Regions from separate parts of the Mesorhizobium sp. M5C.F.Ca.ET.164.01.1.1 genome, predicted to be linked through region 2. Evidence: predicted binding sites of a transcription regulator. Region 2 holds the regulator's gene; the other holds the start of a gene.
What was found. The regulator LexA, encoded in region 2, represses DNA repair genes until DNA is damaged. The targets are predictions, from matches to a motif close to TGTTCNNNNTGTGTTCNG.
Positions count from the first base shown of each region.

Region 1 (9,099 bases), on a different contig from region 2:
TGCTGGGCAAGCAGGCCAATTGGGATGCGGCAACAGCCCGTCTCGGCGCCGAGCTGTTTGCCCGCAAGCGCGACGGGCGCGGCCAGTTCATCGCCGCCACGCCGGAGGCAATCTCGGAACGGGTGCTGGTGACGCTGACGCGCTGGTCGGCGGAAGTCATTCTTGAAACGGCCTTCGCCGAGGACGGGCTCGACGGCGCCGCGACCGTGGCGCACGCGCTGGTGCAGCGCGCCGTCGACGCGCATCCCGGCATCGCACGGCTCAGTGTCGCGCTCGACCGCCCGGTGATCGGCCTCGGCGCCTCGGCGCCGCTGCACTATGCCGGCCTGGCCGAGCTGGTCGGCAATGGCTGCGTAGTGCCTGAGGATACCGACGTCGCCAATGCGCTCGGCGCCGTCGTCGGTCAGGTCAGGGTCTCGGCGGAGGCGCGGGTCAGCCAGCCCAAGGAGGGGCTGTTTCGCGTCGCGTCAGGCGAAACCGTGCGCGATTTTGTCGACGAGGCGGCGGCGATCGCCGCGGCGGAAACCGATGTGCGGGCGATAGCCGCCGGGCGGGCCAGGGACGCCGGCACCGACAGCGCCGAGATCGAAATCGCCAGCGAATTCCGCGTCTCCACCGTCGAGGGTCAGCGCATGTTCATCGAGGCGCATGTGGTGGCGGTGGCGTCCGGCAGGCCAAGGATTGCGGTGTAGGCCCCCTTCTCCCCGTTCACGGGGAGAAGGTCCCGGCAGGGGGATGAGGGGCAGCGCTAACGAATAGGAGTGATGGTATACGAGATCATGTGCCGTGATCTCGGAACGTCGCGCCCGCCCCTCATCTGGCTGCCGCCATCTTCTCCCCGTAAACGGGGAGAAGGACGCTCTCATCGCCTGTTTCGCCAACCGCCAGCGCGGCATGGGCCCTCAGCGCATTGCCGTCCGAGCCCTCGACGCCTAAAACAACCCCCTTCACCCTAAGCTGAATTGACCGTGCCACCCTGACATGCCAAAGGCCTAGCCTTTCGTCTGGAGAACCTCCGATGACCGATCGCGTCGAAATCGCCGGATTGCGGATTGCCCGCGGGTTCTATGATTTCGTCGTGAACGAGGCACTGCGGGGCACCGGCATTGCAGCCGACGCGTTCTGGACCGGCTTTTCGGCCATCGTGCACGAGCTTTCGCCGAAGAACCGGGCGCTGCTCGAAAAGCGCGACGCCCTGCAGGACAAGCTCGACCGCTGGTATCGCGACAATGGCGCGCCCAGCGACATGGAAGCCTACAAGGATTTCCTCAAGGAGATCGGCTATCTCGTGCCGGAAGGGCCGGCCTTCTCGGTCGCGACGGAAAATATCGACCCGGAGATCTCGGTGGTTGCCGGGCCGCAATTGGTGGTGCCGGTGATGAACGCGCGCTACGCGCTCAACGCCGCCAATGCGCGCTGGGGCTCGCTCTATGACGCGCTCTACGGCACCGACGCCATTCCCGAGACGGACGGCGCCGAGAAGGGCGGGAAATTCAACCCGGTGCGTGGCGCCAAGGTGATCGCCTGGGCCAAGAATTTCCTCGATGAGGCGGTGCCGCTCACGACAGGCAAATGGGCTGGGGTGAATGGGCTTTCGTTCGCCAATGGTATGCTGCGGCTGGGCGAGGGCGCCGGTGTCACCACGCTCGCCGATCCAAGACAGTTCGTCGGTTATCGCGGCGATGCCACCGATCCCGAGGCCGTTCTGCTGGTCAAGAACGGCCTGCATATCGAAATCCTTGTCGACCGCGCCAATCAGATCGGCCGGACCGATGCAGCCGGCATCTCCAACGTCGTCCTGGAATCGGCGCTGACCACCATTCAGGACTGCGAGGATTCGGTCGCAGCGGTCGATGCCGAGGACAAGGTCATCGTCTACCGCAACTGGCTCGGCCTGATGAAAGGCGACCTGGCGGAAGAGATCACCAAGGGCGGCAAGACGTTTACCCGAAAGCTCAATCCGGATCGCAGCTACACTTCGCGCGGCGGCGGTACGCTTACGCTGCCCGGCCGCTCGCTGATGCTGGTCAGGAATGTCGGCCACCTCATGACCAATCCGGCGATAACGGACCGCGACGGCAACGAGGTGCCGGAAGGTATCATGGACGCAGCGATGACGGCGCTGATCGCGCTGCACGATGTTGGGCCGAATGGACGACGCGCCAATTCCCGCGCCGGCTCGATGTACGTCGTAAAACCCAAGATGCACGGGCCGGAGGAAGTCGCTTTCGCCGTCGAGATCTTTGACCGCGTCGAAGCGCTGCTCGGCATGGCGAAAAATACCATCAAGATGGGCATCATGGATGAGGAGCGGCGCACCACCGTCAACCTCAAGGAGGCGATCCGCGCCGCCAAAGACCGCGTCGTCTTCATCAACACCGGCTTCCTTGACCGCACCGGCGACGAGATCCACACCTCGATGGAAGCCGGCCCGATGATCCGCAAGGGCGACATGAAGCAGGCCGCCTGGATTGCCGCTTATGAGGCCTGGAACGTCGACACCGGGCTGGAATGCGGACTGGCCGGCCACGCCCAGATCGGCAAGGGCATGTGGGCGATGCCCGATCTTATGGCGGCGATGCTGGCGGAGAAGATCGCCCACCCCAAGGCCGGCGCCAGCACCGCCTGGGTGCCGTCGCCGACGGCTGCGACGCTGCACGCCACCCATTATCACAAGGTCGATGTCCACGCCGTCCAAGTGGCGCTGAAGAGCCGGCCGAAGGCAAAGCTCGATGACATCCTGTCGGTGCTGGTCGCGGCGCGGCCGAACTGGTCTCAAGAAGAAATCCAGAAGGAGCTCGACAACAACGCGCAAGGCATTCTGGGCTATGTCGTTCGTTGGATCGACCAAGGCGTCGGCTGCTCGAAAGTGCCTGACATCAATGACGTTGGCCTGATGGAGGACCGCGCCACGCTGCGTATCTCCTCGCAGCATATCGCCAACTGGCTGCACCATGGCGTGTGCACCTCAGACCAGGTGATGGAGACGATGAAGCGCATGGCTGGCGTCGTCGACCGCCAGAACGCAGGCGATCCGCTCTATCAGCCGATGGCGCCCGACTTCGACAGGTCGATCGCCTTCCTCGCCGCCTGCGACCTGGTCTTCAAGGGCCGTGTCCAGCCCAACGGCTACACCGAGCCGGTGCTGCATGCACGGCGGCTGGAGCTGAAGGCGAAGGAAAGGGCTGGATAGCAGGCCGCCGTTGCAAAGGCGCAGTCTCAAGATACGAGGCGCGAAATAGAAGATCGTCCCGTGCTGCTGCATGTTTGAGATGCGCCACTGACGGTTAACCTCATTCGGATGTTTCCAGGTGGGGCAGAAATTGTGCGCCTATCCGTGCTCAGGCCGAAGGCACGTCGTAGGCATATATTAGTAGACGCTAACGCGCCGTTGTCCCGGTGCCTGCGATCTGCTACGATTTAACCACCGACAAACGGCTCTGGGAGGCCGTGCGTCCGACATCATGCACAAGATCAACTCAAAAAACCGGAGAATGGCCATGAAACGGCTTCTGACGGTCGCCGCCCTTTTGGCGGCGGGCAGTTTGTTTGCGATGCAAGGCGCAGCCGCCGACGACGCTGCGATGATCAAGAGCGCTGAATCCGCCGCACCCCCGGCTGTAGCAAGCGGCGCTACGATCCACGCCATGGATGAGAAGGGCGTAATGCGCAAGCTGCGCGAGGGCACAAACGGCTTCTGGTGCATGCCGGACAATCCGGCCACGCCTGGCCCGGATCCAATGTGTGGCGATGCCAACTCGATGGAATGGGCGATGGCGTGGATGGGAAAAAAGGAACCGCCCAAGGGCAAAGTCGGCTTCATGTATATGCTGGCCGGTGGCACCGACGGCAGCAACACCGATCCTTATGCGACGAAGCCTGAGGAAGGCAACAATTGGGTGGAGACTGGACCGCACGTGATGATCGTCAACGCAACGGACATGATGCAGGGCTATCCGGCTGACCCCAAACCTGACACGTCCAGGCCATATGTGATGTGGGCGGGCACTCCCTACGCACATCTCATGATCCCGGTTAAGTAGCCGCCGCGGAAATGACTGGCGATTGCGGTCAGGCTGCATAGCACCGGAATGTCGAATACCTTGCCGGCCCGGGCCGCTTCCGGCCCGCAGGCTGACCGACGCCGATCCGCGCGTATTGTGGGTCAGCTGGTTACAGACCCGCTTCGAGCGGCGGCACCGCGCAACCGATGGCGACATGCGCTGCGCAAATCGCCAGGCTGGCGGCCGACGGCGTCTGGTTGGCCGACCTGGCGACGATCGCTCTTCCCGAAGGCAGCAACTGCGCGTCGAGCTCCTTGAGATGACCCGGCAGCCCAGAACCGATGTATAGGCTTGCTGGCTGCTCGGCGGGCAAGCTTTCCGGCGCCGAACATTGCACTCTACGCCGCCTGCGCCATTCGCTCCGAGCTCATGCGGTAGGAAATCGCCTCGGCCAGATGGATGCGGCCGACCGTCTCGCTGGCCTCGAGATCGGCCAGCGTTCGCGCCACTTTCAGCACCCGGTGGTAGGCGCGCGCGGAAAAGCCGAGTTTTTCGCTGGCGTCCCTGAGCAGCGACAGGCCTGATGCATCCGGCATCGCGATCTCCTCGATGACCGAGGGCGAGCAATGCGCGTTGGTGGTGGCAGTGGTCGCGCCGAGCCGCTCGAAACGTTCGCGCTGGATTGTCCGGGCGCGCGCGACGCGCAGCGCCACCGCGGCACTTTTCTCCGCCCGGTCCGGCCGGATCAGATCGCTGGCCGAGACCGCCGGCACCTCGATCCGGAGATCGATGCGGTCGAGCAGCGGGCCGGAAATGCGCGCCTGGTAGTCGGTGCGGCAACGGTCGCCGCGCAGGCAGCGATAGCCCGGCTCGCCGGCCATGCCGCAGCGGCACGGGTTCATCGCCGCGACCAGCTGGATGCGCGCCGGATAGGTGACGCGATGGTTGGCGCGGGCGATCATGCAGTCGCCGGTCTCCAGCGGCTGGCGCAGCGCGTCGAGCGCCTGCGGCGAGAATTCGGGAAACTCGTCGAGGAACAGCACGCCGTGATGGGCAAGCGACGCCTCGCCCGGCCGCACCCGCAGGCCGCCGCCGACCATCGCCGCCATCGAGGCCGAATGGTGCGGGGCGCGGAACGGCCGCCGGTCGGTCAGCTTGCCTTCGCCGAGTTCGCCGGCCACCGACGCGATCATCGAGACTTCGAGCAATTCCCTCGGCGCCAGCGGCGGCAGGATCGACGGCAGCCGCTGCGCCAGCATCGATTTTCCCGAACCCGGCGGTCCGACCATCAGCAGATTGTGACCGCCGGCCGCCGCCACTTCGAGTGCCCGCTTGGCGGTCTCCTGGCCCTTGATGTCGGCCAGATCCGGCAGGTCACGCGCCGAGGCATGGATGCCGGCCTGCGGCCGTGACAGGACCTGCGTGCCGCGAAAATGATTGGCGATGGCGATCAGGCTGCGCGGCGCCAGAATGTCGAAATCCTTGCCGGCCCACGCCGCTTCCGGCCCGCAGGCGAAAGGACAGATCAAGCCCTTGCCTTCGGCATTGGCGCCGATCGCCGCCGGCAGCGCGCCGGCCACCGCGGCGATGGTGCCGTCGAGCGACAGCTCGCCAAGCACGACATAGCCGGCCAGCATGTCGCCCGGAATGGCCCCCAATGCCGCCATCAGACCGAGCGCGATCGGCAAATCGTAATGGCTGCCTTCCTTGGGCAGGTCGGCCGGCGCCAGATTGACGGTAACCTTCTTCGACGGCATCGACAGGCCCGACGCATGCAGCGCCGCCTGCACCCGCTCGCGGCTTTCAGCCACCGCCTTGTCGCCGAGGCCGACGATATGCATGTTGACCTTGCCAGGCGCGATCATTACCTGAACGTCGACCGGCACGGCCTCGATGCCCTGGAAAGCGACCGTACGAACCCGCGCAACCATTTCTCTGCCCCCGGATATGAGCTCGCCCGAAGCCCATGCGATCATGCCGCGAACGGCGTTACCAGAGACAACCATAGATTTTGGGCGAAGGCAAGAACATTACGGGAACAATGGAACGCTACGTTCCGATAGCGCTGCATCGGCTATCGGTCGGAAAAACGCTGTTCGCCAAGCAATGGCCGCTACTTGAGTTTGTTCTCAACCGCGTCCCAGAACAGGCTGGCGATGTCGGCGCCACCGAAGCGTTTCACCTCGCGAATGCCGGTCGGCGACGTCACGTTGATCTCGGTCATGTAGTCGCCGATAACGTCGATACCGACGAGGATAAAACCGCGCTCCTTCAGCGACGGGCCGATGCGGGCGCAGATCTCGCGTTCGCGCGCCGTCAGTTCGGTTTTTTCGGCGCGGCCGCCGACATGCATGTTGGAGCGTGAATCATGCTCGGCCGGCACCCGGTTGATGGCGCCGACCGGCTCGCCGTCGATCAGGATGATGCGCTTGTCACCCTTGCGCACCTCCATCAGGTAGCGCTGCACGATATAGGGCTCGCGGAACATCTGGCCGAACATCTCGAGCAGCGAGGCAAGGTTGCGGTCGGCCTCGTGCAGGTGGAAGATGCCGGCGCCGCCATTGCCGTAGAGCGGCTTGACGATGATGTCGCCGAACTCCTTGCGGAAGGCGGCGACCTCCAGCGGGTCCTTGGTGATCAGCGTTTCCGGCATCAGGTCGGGAAATTCGGTGACGAAGATCTTTTCCGGGCTGTTGCGCACCCACGCCGGGTCGTTGACCACCAGTGTCTTGGGATGGATGCGCTCGAGTATGTGCGTCGTGGTGATGTAGTTCATGTCGAATGGCGGATCCTGCCTCAGCAGGACGATGTCCATCTCCGACAGGTCGGTGCGGACTTCTTCACCGAGCGAATAGTGATTGTCCTTCTCATCGCGGACTTGCATTTCCTCGATGCGGGCAAACACCTTGCCACCGCACAGCAACAGCCGGTCGGGCGTATAATGAAACAGCCGGTGGCCGCGCCGCTGCGCTTCGAGCGACAGCGCAAAAGACGTGTCGCCGGCAATCGAGACGGTGGAGATGTGGTCCATCTGGACGGCGATTTTCAGAGGCATGGCGGATCTCCGGCGGATCGGATGGGCAGCTGTGCTTGCGTGTACAACCTCGCCGGTCATCTGCCAATCGCGACATTTTGATGATTGCCTGCTGCAAGCTGGGCGTCTGTCGGTCAGTTGCAGACCAAGCGAGCTGTGCGTGCGCTCGATGCCTTCGTGGGGTTGGCCGCCGCTGCAAGGACGCGTAGTGGGGCGTGATCGTCTTTTTGTCTGACATAAGCCTCGGGAATCGGTTTTTCTCCCTTGCTCCCCCGACCGGGCTGGCTAGGATGCGCGCCGGCCAGACCACAGCGCCGCGCGTCCTTTTGGGACTCGCAAGGGACGCTATGGCACTTTGACTTTGCGGAGAAGAAATCATGCTGCCATCGGCACGCTTTGCCGACCTTGAAGGCGCCTCGGTGCTGATCACCGGCGGCGGCTCCGGCATCGGCGCGGCGCTGAGCGAGGGCTTTGCCCGCCAGGGAGCGAAGGTCGCCTTCATCGACATCGCCGACCGCCCGAGCCTGGCGCTGGCCGATCGCATCGAGAAGGATCTCGGCCGCCGGCCCCTTTATCTCAAGACAGACATACGCGATATCGAGGCGCTGCGGGCTTCAGCCGCCAAGGCGGCCGAAGCGCATGGCGACGTCACGGTGCTGGTCAACAATGCGGCACTTGATGATCGCCACGCAGTGGAAGACGTCACCGTGGAATTCTGGGACAACAACCAGGCGGTCAACCTGCGTCCGCATTTCTTCTCCGCTCAGGCGGTAGCGCCGGGCATGAAGCGCGCCGGCGGCGGCTCGATCATCAACTTCACGTCCACGTCGTTTCTCATCAATCACCCCGATATGCCGGCCTATACCGCCGCCAAGGCAGGGATTGTCGGCCTGACCAAGGGGCTTGCCGGTAAGCTCGGCGCCGACGGCATTCGCGTCAATGCGATCGCACCCGGCTGGGTGATCACCGAGCGGCAGAAGGAGCTCTGGGTCACCGAACAGGCGCTCGCCGCCCACGTTGCCAAGCAATGCATCAAGCAGGTGATGCAGCCGGAAGACATTGTCGGCACGGTGCTGTTCCTCGCGTCGGACGCTTCGCGCATGCTGACGGCGCAAATGCTGATCGTCGACGGGGGCCTCCTGTGAGCCCAGGATTCCCGAGCAAGGCGCCTTCTGTCGCCGCCGTCGATTGGGGCACCACCCGTCTCAGGGTCTGGCTGGTCGATGAGGCCGGAGACGTCCTTGCCGAGCGTCGCGGCGACGACGGGCTGATTACCGCGCAGGCCGCCGGGTTTTCGACCATCCTCGAAGGACATCTGGCGGCGATGGGCGCGCCGGAAGCGATGCCTGTCATCATCTGCGGCATGGCCGGCTCGCGCCAGGGCTGGCTGGAGGCGCCCTATGTCACCGTGCCGGCGCCGATCGGCGCCATCCTTGCCGGCGCTGCGCGCATCCCCGGCCAGCGCCGCGACATCCGCATCGTGCCGGGGCTTGCCCAGCGCCAGGCCGACGCACCCGACGTCATGCGCGGTGAGGAAACGCAGCTTGCCGGCGCTGGTTTGCCGGCAAAGGGCCGCCATCTCGTCTGCATGCCCGGGACCCATTCGAAATGGGTTCTGGTCGAGGACGGCGCTGTTGCCGGTTTCGGCACGTGGCCGACCGGCGAGCTGTTTTCGGTGCTGGCGGCGCATTCGATCCTGCGCCATTCGGTGGGCGAGCAGCCTCAGCCGGTTGCACCAGGCAATCCGTTTTTCCGGCGCTGGTGCGAGCAAGCGCTTGCCGACGTCGGCGATGTCACGTCGAGACTGTTCTCGATCCGCGCCGCAGGCCTGCTGCAGGACCTGAAGCCCGACGATGCCGCTGCTTGCCTGTCCGGCCTGCTGATCGGCGGCGAGATCGCCTCGGCCAGCCGCCGCTATGGGAAAGGCGGGTCGGTCGTGCTGGTCGCTTCCGGCGCGCTCGGCGCGCTGTACACGGAGGCGCTCGGCCTTGCCGGACTTGCGGTGAGAGCCATCGATGCCGACGAGGCGGTGCGTGCCGGCCTGATCGAGGCGGCGCGCGA
Region 1 covers NZ_SRTG01000001.1:843,598-852,696, reverse strand. Annotated here, with positions in the region: gene EN807_RS04055 (hydantoinase/oxoprolinase family protein) at 1-692, shown strand, start outside; gene EN807_RS04050 (malate synthase G) at 1,019-3,193, shown strand; gene EN807_RS04045 (hypothetical protein) at 3,501-4,043, shown strand; gene EN807_RS04035 (hypothetical protein) at 4,174-4,401, opposite strand; gene EN807_RS04030 (YifB family Mg chelatase-like AAA ATPase) at 4,403-5,935, opposite strand; gene gshB (glutathione synthase) at 6,118-7,059, opposite strand; gene EN807_RS04020 (SDR family oxidoreductase) at 7,416-8,183, shown strand; gene EN807_RS04015 (2-dehydro-3-deoxygalactonokinase) at 8,180-9,099, shown strand, end outside.
Region 1: a site for LexA is predicted at 6,028-6,045, ahead of EN807_RS04030 (YifB family Mg chelatase-like AAA ATPase). Genes of this name have one in related genera too.

Region 2 (9,099 bases):
TTGTTGACGTCGCCGATGTCGAACCAGGCAATCATATCGGCGATCGACATGATCTCGTCGTCGCCGTGGCTCCAGCCGAGCCGCGCCAGGTAGTTGAGCAGTGCCTCCGGCAGGTAGCCCATGGCACGATAGGCTTCAACGCCTAGGGCACCGTGCCGCTTCGACAGCTTGGCACCGTCGGCGCCATGGATCAGCGGGATATGCGACATCGACGGCACGTCCCAGTTCATGGCTTGATAGATCACCATCTGGCGGGCGGCATTGGTCAGATGGTCGTCGCCGCGGATGATGTGGGTGATGCCCATGTCATGGTCGTCGACGACGACGGCATGCATATAGGTCGGATTGCCGTCCGAGCGCAGGATGATGAAATCGTCGAGGTCCTTGTTGGGGAAGCGGACTTCGCCCTGCACGCGGTCATGCACCACCGTCTCGCCGCCGGCCGGCGCCTTGATGCGGATCGCGCCCTTGGCGCCGGCCGGCGCCTCCGACGGGTCGCGGTCGCGCCAGCGGCCGTCATACCGAGGAGGCAGCCCCTTGGCACGCGCGCTCTCGCGCATCGCCTCCAGCTCGGCCGGCGTCGCATAGCAGTAATAGGCTTTGCCGAGCCGCACCAGCTCCTCGGCGACCGCGCGGTGGCGCGGCGCGCGCTCGAACTGCGATACCGGCTCGCCGTCCCAGGTGAGGCCGAGCCAGGCGAGCCCATCGAGAATGGCAGCGGTTGCCTCATCGGTCGAACGCTCGCGATCGGTGTCCTCGATGCGCAGCAGCATCTTGCCGCCAGTGTGTTTCGCATACAGCCAGTTGAACAGCGCCGTGCGCGCGCCGCCAATATGCAGGAAGCCGGTGGGCGAGGGGGCAAAGCGGGTGACGACCTTGTCGGACATGGAACTCTCAGGCAAGCGCAGGAAACGGATGTGGTTGCGCGGACTTTCGCGCGTCGCGCGTTCATGTAGCATAGGAGGTCAAGGGCGCAAGGGGCAGACCCGATGGCTGGACCAGGCCGGGGCGAGGACGAGAGCGAGGGCGCGATCACAAGCGTCAGCGAACGATCGCTGTTTGCCGACGTTCCTCACGCCGAGCCGCTACCCGCTTCGCTGCCTGCATCGCACCCGGCCACCCAGCCTCTTTCGCCGGACCGCTCCGCGCCAATACCGGCTCCACAACCCGGGCCTGTCATTCGTTTCCGCCGACAGCTCAGCCATCTTTCACCATCCGGTATCCGCAACAGCGTGGCCTCGGCAGCCGGCCTGGAACTCGACCGCGGCGTCGCCTTCCTGCTGGTGCCGGTTTTTCTGGCGTGCGGGGTGATCGTCTATTTTTCGCTTGCCGTCGAACCGGACTTTCCGCAGCCCATTGCCGTCGTGGTCCTCACGGCATTGTGTGCGGCTGTCACCCGCTCATGGCGCAAGACGCATCTGTGCTTCATGGCAGCGTTGCTGTGCGCACTCGGTGTTCTCGCCGCCAAGGTTGAAACCTGGCGCGCGGGAACGCAGATGCTCGGTTCGGAAATCCAGACCCAGCTCACCGGCCGTGTCGTTAGGCTCGATCAGATGGCGAACGGCCGGATCAGACTGACCATCGACGTGATGTCGACCGCCCGGCCGACACTGCGTTATGCACCGGGACGTGTCAGGGTTTCGGCACGCAAAATTCCCGCTGAGATGACTGCAGGCTCGGTGGCAACTGGTTATGTGAGGCTTTTGCCTCCGACTGGCCCGGTTAGGCCGGACAGTTATGACTTCTCCTTTGACAGCTATTTCGCCGGTATCGGTGCCAGTGGCTTTTTCCTCGGCAATCCGAAGATCGTCGTTTCCGAGGATGCGCCGTTCGCCGCGCGCCTTTCTTCTTCGATCGAAAAGGCGCGCGAAAACATTGCCGACCATATCAGGGACAGCATTGGTGGCGCCGAGGGGGAGATTGCCGCCGCACTGATGGTCGGCGTGCGTGCCGGCATTCCCGAAGAGATAAACGAATCGATGCGGCGCACCGGCATCTACCACATCATCTCGATTTCCGGCCTGCACATGGCGCTTGTCGCCGGCACGATCATGGGATTGCTGCGCGGCGTCTTTGCGCTGTTTCCCGATTTTTCGTCACGCCGGCCGGTCAAAAAATATGCGGCTGCTGCCGCACTCCTTTCCATCGCTGCCTATCTCATTTTTTCCGGTATCGTGGTCGCGGCTGAACGCAGCTTCATCATGCTGGCGGTAATGCTTGTCGCCGTGCTGTTCGACCGAGCGGCACTTACCATGCGCAATCTGACGATTTCTGCCATCGCCGTCATCGTCGTTTCGCCGCACGAGGTGGTCGGCCCAAGCTTCCAGATGTCCTTCGCCGCGACTGCTGCTCTCGTGGGCGCCTATGCCGGCTGGTCCGACTATCGTACCGACAGGGCCACGGCGCCGCCACAGCGACGGTCGCCGGTCGCTTTCGTCACGCGAAAACTCGCCGCTGGGACAGGTACCATCGCAATGACCTCCATCATTGCCGGCAGCGCCACCGCGCTCTTCGCCATCTGGCACTTCCAGCGCGTATCGCCGCTTAGCCTGTTCGCCAATCTGGCGGTCATGCCAATCGTCACGGTCGTCATGTTCCTGGCCGTCCTCAGCGCTCTGGCAATGCCTTTCGGCTTCGACGGACCTTTCCTCTACATGATGGGCAAGGGACTGACGGCCATGATCGCAATATCGGGATGGATTTCCGAGCGGTCGCCGGTCGATGCAGTCGGGCTGATCTCGTTGCAGTCGGTTCTGCTGGTGACGGTCGCCCTGGTCATCGCCACGATGGCGACGACATGGTTGCGGCTTGCGGCACTTCCCTTTGCGCTCGCCGGCCTGCTGACGATTTCCGACACGCGCACCCCCGATGTGCTGATTTCGGAAGATGCGCATCTGGTGGCGCTGCCGATCGGCGGCGGCGAACTTGCCGTCAACCGGGTTCGTTCGAACGAATTCACCACCGACAACTGGAAACATGCGCTGGTTTCAGCGACCATTGTCGAGCCAGAGACATTCGAAAAAGGAGACGTGCGGTTCGACATCGCCGACCCGGCCGACCTGCCGCCGGGAGCGCCCTTCTACTGCACTGCCGGCCTGTGCCTCGCCCGGCACCCGTCCGGCGCGATCATCGCACTCGCCGACGACCGCAAAACCGCACGGCCAGCCTGTGCGTTTGCGGATTTGATCGTCATCGACGATGCCACAGCCTATTATGATCCCTGCCGCAATCCGCTGGTTCTCGTCGTTACCAAACGGCAGCTCGCTCGCATGGGCAGTGCCGCTGTCTTCTTCGATCCGCTATCAGCGACGACGCGCGCAGAAATCCGTTTTGCCGTCAGACAGCCATATAGGCCTTGGCACGAGCAGCGGAGATTTTCGCGCGAGGCGAGGGGCTTGCCGCCATACCGCAGGGCCGAGAAACCCAACAAGCCTGCCGCTCAGTAACGCCGGATCAGTCCGACGAGCTTGCCTTGCACCTTGACCCGGTCCGGCCCGAAGATGCGCGTCTCATAGGCCGGATTGGCGGCTTCCAGTGCGATCGAGGCGCCCTTGCGGCGGAACCGCTTCAGCGTCGCTTCCTCCTCGTCGACCAAGGCGACGATGATCTCGCCAGGCTGGGCGGTGTCGGCGTTGCGGATGATGACCGTGTCGCCGTCGAAAATGCCGGCCTCGATCATCGAATCACCCTTGACCTCCAGTGCGTAGTGCGTGCCGCCGGTGATCATGTCCGGTGGTACCGAGATCGAATGCGTCTGGTGCTGGATGGCGTCGATCGGCACACCGGCAGCGATGCGGCCCATCACCGGTATGGAGATGGTGGCAACGACGTCGTCGTCATTGCCGGCCGCGGGCAGGCGCGAAGGCGCCGGTTTGATCTGTCGTCCGAGGCTGCCCTGCCCAAGGCTGCCCTGAATGACGCTTGGCGAGAATTTGCGCGCCGCATTGAGGCCGGGCGCGATCGAATCAGGCAGGCGCAGCACCTCCAGCGCGCGGGCCCGGTTAGGCAGGCGGCGAATGAAACCGCGCTCCTCCAGCGCCGTGATCAGCCGATGGATCCCCGACTTGGAGGCGAGGTCGAGCGCTTCCTTCATCTCGTCGAACGAGGGCGGAATGCCGCTTTCCTTCAGCCGCTCGTGGATGAACATCAGCAGTTCATGTTGTTTGCGTGTCAGCATCGCAACCCCCAACAGAATCAGAAAAACAAACCCAGAACAAACACTATCTGTTCCAGTTGTGTTCCGCAACCGTTTAAAGTTTAATGAATGTGTTGACGTTTTGTTCAGCGTAGCATCAGCACGCTGCACGCGGCTCCCGTCGCGGCTGGGGGAGCGAATGGCTCGCGCACGATCAGCCCGTTGGCGTCGGCCAGCATTTTGAGCATCGAGGAATCCTGGATGCCGAACGGGGTTGCCAGTGGCGTGCCGGCTTCTTCCTTCACCACCGCGCGTACATAGTCCTGCCTGAGATCGTTGGCCGACATGGCGGCGCCGAGCCGCGCCTGACGCATGTCCTGCCGGAAGGCGCGGCCGCCGAGCCGCGCAAGCAGCGGCTTCAGAAAGAGCTGCGTGCAGACCAGGCTCGCCACCGGATTGCCAGGCAGGCCGATGCAGCGGATGTCGCCCATCCGCCCGAACATCAGCGGCTTGCCGGGCCGCATGGCGATTTTCCAGAAATCGAGCGTCATGCCTTCACCGGTCAGCACGTCATGGACCAGGTCATGGTCGCCGACCGAGGCGCCGCCCAGCGTGACGATGACGTCGGCGCCTGCGTCGACCGCTTGTTTCACCAGCGTGGCGATCGCCTCCTTGCGGTCGGGGGCGATGCCGAGATCGAGCGCGCTGGCGCCGACCGAGCGGGCCGCGGCGGCGACGCCATAGGCATTGGACGAGATGATCTGGTCGGGGCCAAGGTTGCTGCCCGGCGGCAGCAATTCGTCGCCGGTGGCGATGATGGCGACCAGCGGCCGTTTCACCACGCTGACCTGCGGGTGGTTGGCCGACGCCGCCAGCGACAATGCCGCCGGATCAAGCGGGCGGCCTTTCTCCAGCAGAACGTCGCCCTTCGAGAAATCGAGCCCGAGGCGGCGGATGTTGCGGCCTTCGACCGTCGACGCGGTCACTTCGACGCTGCCGCCGCCGAGATCCCTGGCATTCTCCTGGATGACGATGGTGTCGGCGCCTGCAGGAAGCGGCGCGCCGGTGAAGATGCGCACGGCCTGCGCCGGGCCGACTGTTCCGGCAAAGCCGCGTCCGGCTGGCGCCATGCCGATCACCGAAAGTCTTGCGGGCACGAACGCGACGTCCTCGGCCCGCACGGCGTAGCCGTCCATGGCGGACGCGTCGAACGGCGGCTGGGTGCGGAGCGCCAGAAGCGGCTCCGCCAGCACGCGGTCGGCGGCGTCCATAAGGGCGACGCATTCAGCTTGCAAGGGCGCAGCATCCTCAAGCAGGCGCTCGAGCGCCTCGGCGACCGGAAGCAGTGCCATTATTGGCCTGCCCCCTTGGCGTCCGCCTTGTAGTCGCCGGATTTGCCGCCGGTCTTTTCCACCAGCCTAATGCCCGAGATCACCATGGCGCGGTCGACCGCCTTGGCCATGTCATAGATGGTCAGGCAGGCGACCGAGACGGCGGTCAGCGCTTCCATCTCGACGCCGGTCTTACCTGTGACGCGGGCTAGCGCCGTGACCTTCAGGCCTGGCAGCGTCGCGTCCGGTTCGATGTCAACGGATACCTTGGTCAACAGCAGCGGATGGCAGAGCGGGATCAGCTCATGCGTCCTCTTGGCCGCCATGATGCCGGCGATGCGCGCCGTGCCCAGCACGTCGCCCTTCTTGGCATCGCCGTCGAGAATCATTTTCAGCGTCTCCGGCAGCATCGAGACAAGACCCTGGGCGATCGCCGTGCGCGTCGTCTCAGCCTTGTCGCCGACATCGACCATGTTGGCTTCACCCTGTGCGGCAAGATGGGTGAGGGCGGCCGTCATCGTCAGTCAGCCTTAGAGCGACGTGCGTCCGTTTGGACGCACAAAGTACGCTCTAACCCTCTAAATCTACGCATCGTGCTCTCCAAAAATCGAATCCGATCTTCGGGCCGATGCATGAGCCGGCGCCTTGCCCGTCAAAAGCAGGTGGGTCGCAGTGGCCACGTCCTGTTGCCGCATCAGGCTTTCGCCGACGAGGAAGGTAACAATGCCGCTTTTTTCCAGCCTGCGGCAGTCTTCGTGCGAGAAAATACCGCTCTCGCTGACCAGCAGGCGGTCTGCCGGCACCATCTTCGCGAGCCGCTCCGAGGTCTCGATGCTGGTTTCGAACGTCCGGAGATTGCGGTTGTTGATGCCGATCAGCCGCGATGACAGTTTCAGCGCGCGTTCCGTCTCGGCCTCGTCATGCACTTCGACCAGCGCGTCCATGCCGAGTTCGAACGCCGTCGTTTCGAGTTCGCTGGCCACGGCGTCATCGACGCTCGCCATGATGATCAGGATGGCATCAGCGCCCCACGCGCGGGCTTCGAACACCTGATAAGGCTCGAACAGAAAATCCTTGCGCAAGGCGGGCAATGTCACGGCGTTGCGCGCATCGGTGAGGAATTCAGGCGCACCCTGGAAAGACGGCGCGTCGGTCAGCACCGAAAGGCAGGCGGCGCCACCTTTTGCATAGGCCCTGGCCAGTGCCGGCGGATCGAAATCGGCGCGGATAAGGCCCTTGGACGGGCTCGCCTTCTTGATCTCGGCGATCAGCGCGAAGCTGCCGGATTTGCGCTTGGCTTCAAGAGCCGAGAGAAAGCCGCGCGCTGCATCGGTGTCCTTCGCCCGCGCCTTGATCTCGGCAAGCGGCACGCGCGCCTTCGCCGCGGCGATCTCGTCGCGCTTGTAGGCTTCGATCTTGCGCAGGATATCAGACACGGCTCTATCCGTTCGAAATCTCGACCAGCCGGTCGAGCACTTTCAGCGACCGGCCGCTGTCGATGGCTTGCGCTGCCGTCGCCATGCCGTCGGCAAGCGTCGTCGCCTTGCCCGCCACCACCAGTCCGGCGCCGGCGTTCATCAGCACCGTATCACGAAAGGCGCCGGCAGCGCCGTCCAGCATATCGCGCAGCGCCTGGGCGTTGTAGGCGGCGTCGCCGCCGCGCAACTCGTCCTTGGTGTGCCGCTTCAGCCCGACCGCTTCCGGGGTCAGTGTAAAGCTGCGGATCTCGCCGCCGACCAGTTCGGCCACTTGGGTCTCACCGGTGGTGGTGATCTCGTCATAGCCGTCGCCATGGGCGACCCAGGCGTGGTCGGCGCCCAGTGCCTTCAGCGTCTCGGCCACCGGCATGATCCATTCCGGCAAGAAGACGCCGACCATCTGCCGGCTCACACTGGCCGGATTGGAGAGCGGGCCAAGCAGGTTGAAGATGGTGCGGGTGCCGAGCTCGACGCGGATCGGGCCGACATGCTTCATCGCCGGATGATGCGCCGGCGCGAACATGAAGCCGACGCCTGTGTCGTGGATACAGCGGCCGATCGTTTCCGGCGGGATATCGATCTTGACGCCGAGCGCGGTCAGCACGTCGGCGGCGCCGGTCTGCGATGATAGTCCGCGATTGCCGTGCTTGGCCACCGGCACGCCGCAGGCGGCGATGACGAAGGCGGACGCGGTCGAGATGTTGACGCTGTGCGAATTGTCGCCGCCGGTGCCGACGATGTCGATGGCGCCAGCGGGCGCGTCGACGCGCAGCATCTTGGCGCGCATGGTGGCTACGGCGCCGGAAATCTCGCTCACCGTCTCGCCGCGCACGCGCAGCGCCATCAGGAAGCCGCCGATCTGGCCGGGCGTAGCGTCGCCCGACATGATGATGTCGAAGGCCTCGCGCGCCTCCTCAAAGGAAAGGGAGTTGCCGGTGGCGACCTTAGCGATATGGGTCTTGAGCGCGCTCATCTGGTCAGGGCTTGGGCAACGGCGGTCTGGTCGATGCGAACGTCGTACTGCGTCTGCAGCTGCGCCACCAGCTGGTCGAGCAGGTCGTCGGACATGCCGGCGGTGAACGATTTCTGCGCGTCGTCCGGCACCGAGCTGGCGTCGGCTCCGGCAGGCTCGAAGACTTCGGCGATCTTGAATAGGATCTGTCCGTCGCCGGTGGGCGAGGGGATCAAACCGGTCCCGCCTTCGCCTTCGCCGAACATCGCAGCCGCCCCTTCCTTGCCGAAATCGACGTCGTCCGCCTCGCGCTTGACGCCGCGCTTGGTCTGCTTCTCAAGCTTGAGCTCGCTCGCGATTACGTCGAGCGTGGCGCCGGCCTTGAGACGCTTTTCGAGCTCGTCCGCTTTTGCGGTGAGCCGCTTGGTCGTTTCCGCCGCCGTCCAGTCGGCCACCACCTTCTGTCGGACTTCATCCAGCGTGCGGTCGCGGGCCGGCGTGATCGAATCCACCTCGTAGAACACGAAGCCGTTGTCGGCGGTGGTGAGGTCGGGATTCTCGGTGCCGGGTTCGGCGTCGAACACCGCCTTGATGAGCTCCGGCGATTCCGGCAGGTCCTTGACGATGGTGCCGTCCGGCCTCAGGCCGGTGCGATCGATCGCGTCGATGGTGACGACCTTCAGCTTCAGTTTTTCGGCCGCTTGCTTGAGCGTGCTGCCCGAAGCGCGGATATCTTCGTAATTGTCATGCACGTCCAACAGAATGCGGCTTGCCTCGCCCAGCGCCAGATCCCTGCGGATATCTGCGGACACTTCGGCCAGCGGCTTCACCACTTCGGGCTTGATGTCGGTGACGCGCAGCAGCACCGGACCGAAGGCGCCCTGAACGACCGGACTGACTTCGTTGACATTGAGCGCAAACGCGGCATCCGCCACCGCCTTGTCGGCGATCTTGTCCTTGGACAGCGTGCCGAGCAGCGTGTCGGCTTGCGTCTTGCCCTCGGCGGCGACGATCTTGTCGAAGGTAGCGCCGGTCTTGAGTGAATCGAGCGCGGCCTTCGCGGCATCAGGCGTTTTGAACACGAGCTGTTCGATGGCGCGCGTTTCCGGCGTGGTGTAGCGCCCCTTGTTCTTGTCGTAGTCGTCGCTGACCTGTTGGTCAGTCACGGCAGTCGGATCCATGATGTCTTGCGGCTCGAGCCTG
Region 2 covers NZ_SRTG01000007.1:225,318-234,416, forward strand. Annotated here, with positions in the region: gene gltX (glutamate--tRNA ligase) at 1-887, opposite strand, end outside; gene EN807_RS28095 (ComEC/Rec2 family competence protein) at 990-3,446, shown strand; gene lexA (transcriptional repressor LexA) at 3,440-4,177, opposite strand; gene glp (gephyrin-like molybdotransferase Glp) at 4,282-5,487, opposite strand; gene moaC (cyclic pyranopterin monophosphate synthase MoaC) at 5,487-5,984, opposite strand; gene trpC (indole-3-glycerol phosphate synthase TrpC) at 6,051-6,902, opposite strand; gene trpD (anthranilate phosphoribosyltransferase) at 6,907-7,917, opposite strand; gene EN807_RS28125 (SurA N-terminal domain-containing protein) at 7,914-9,099, opposite strand, start outside.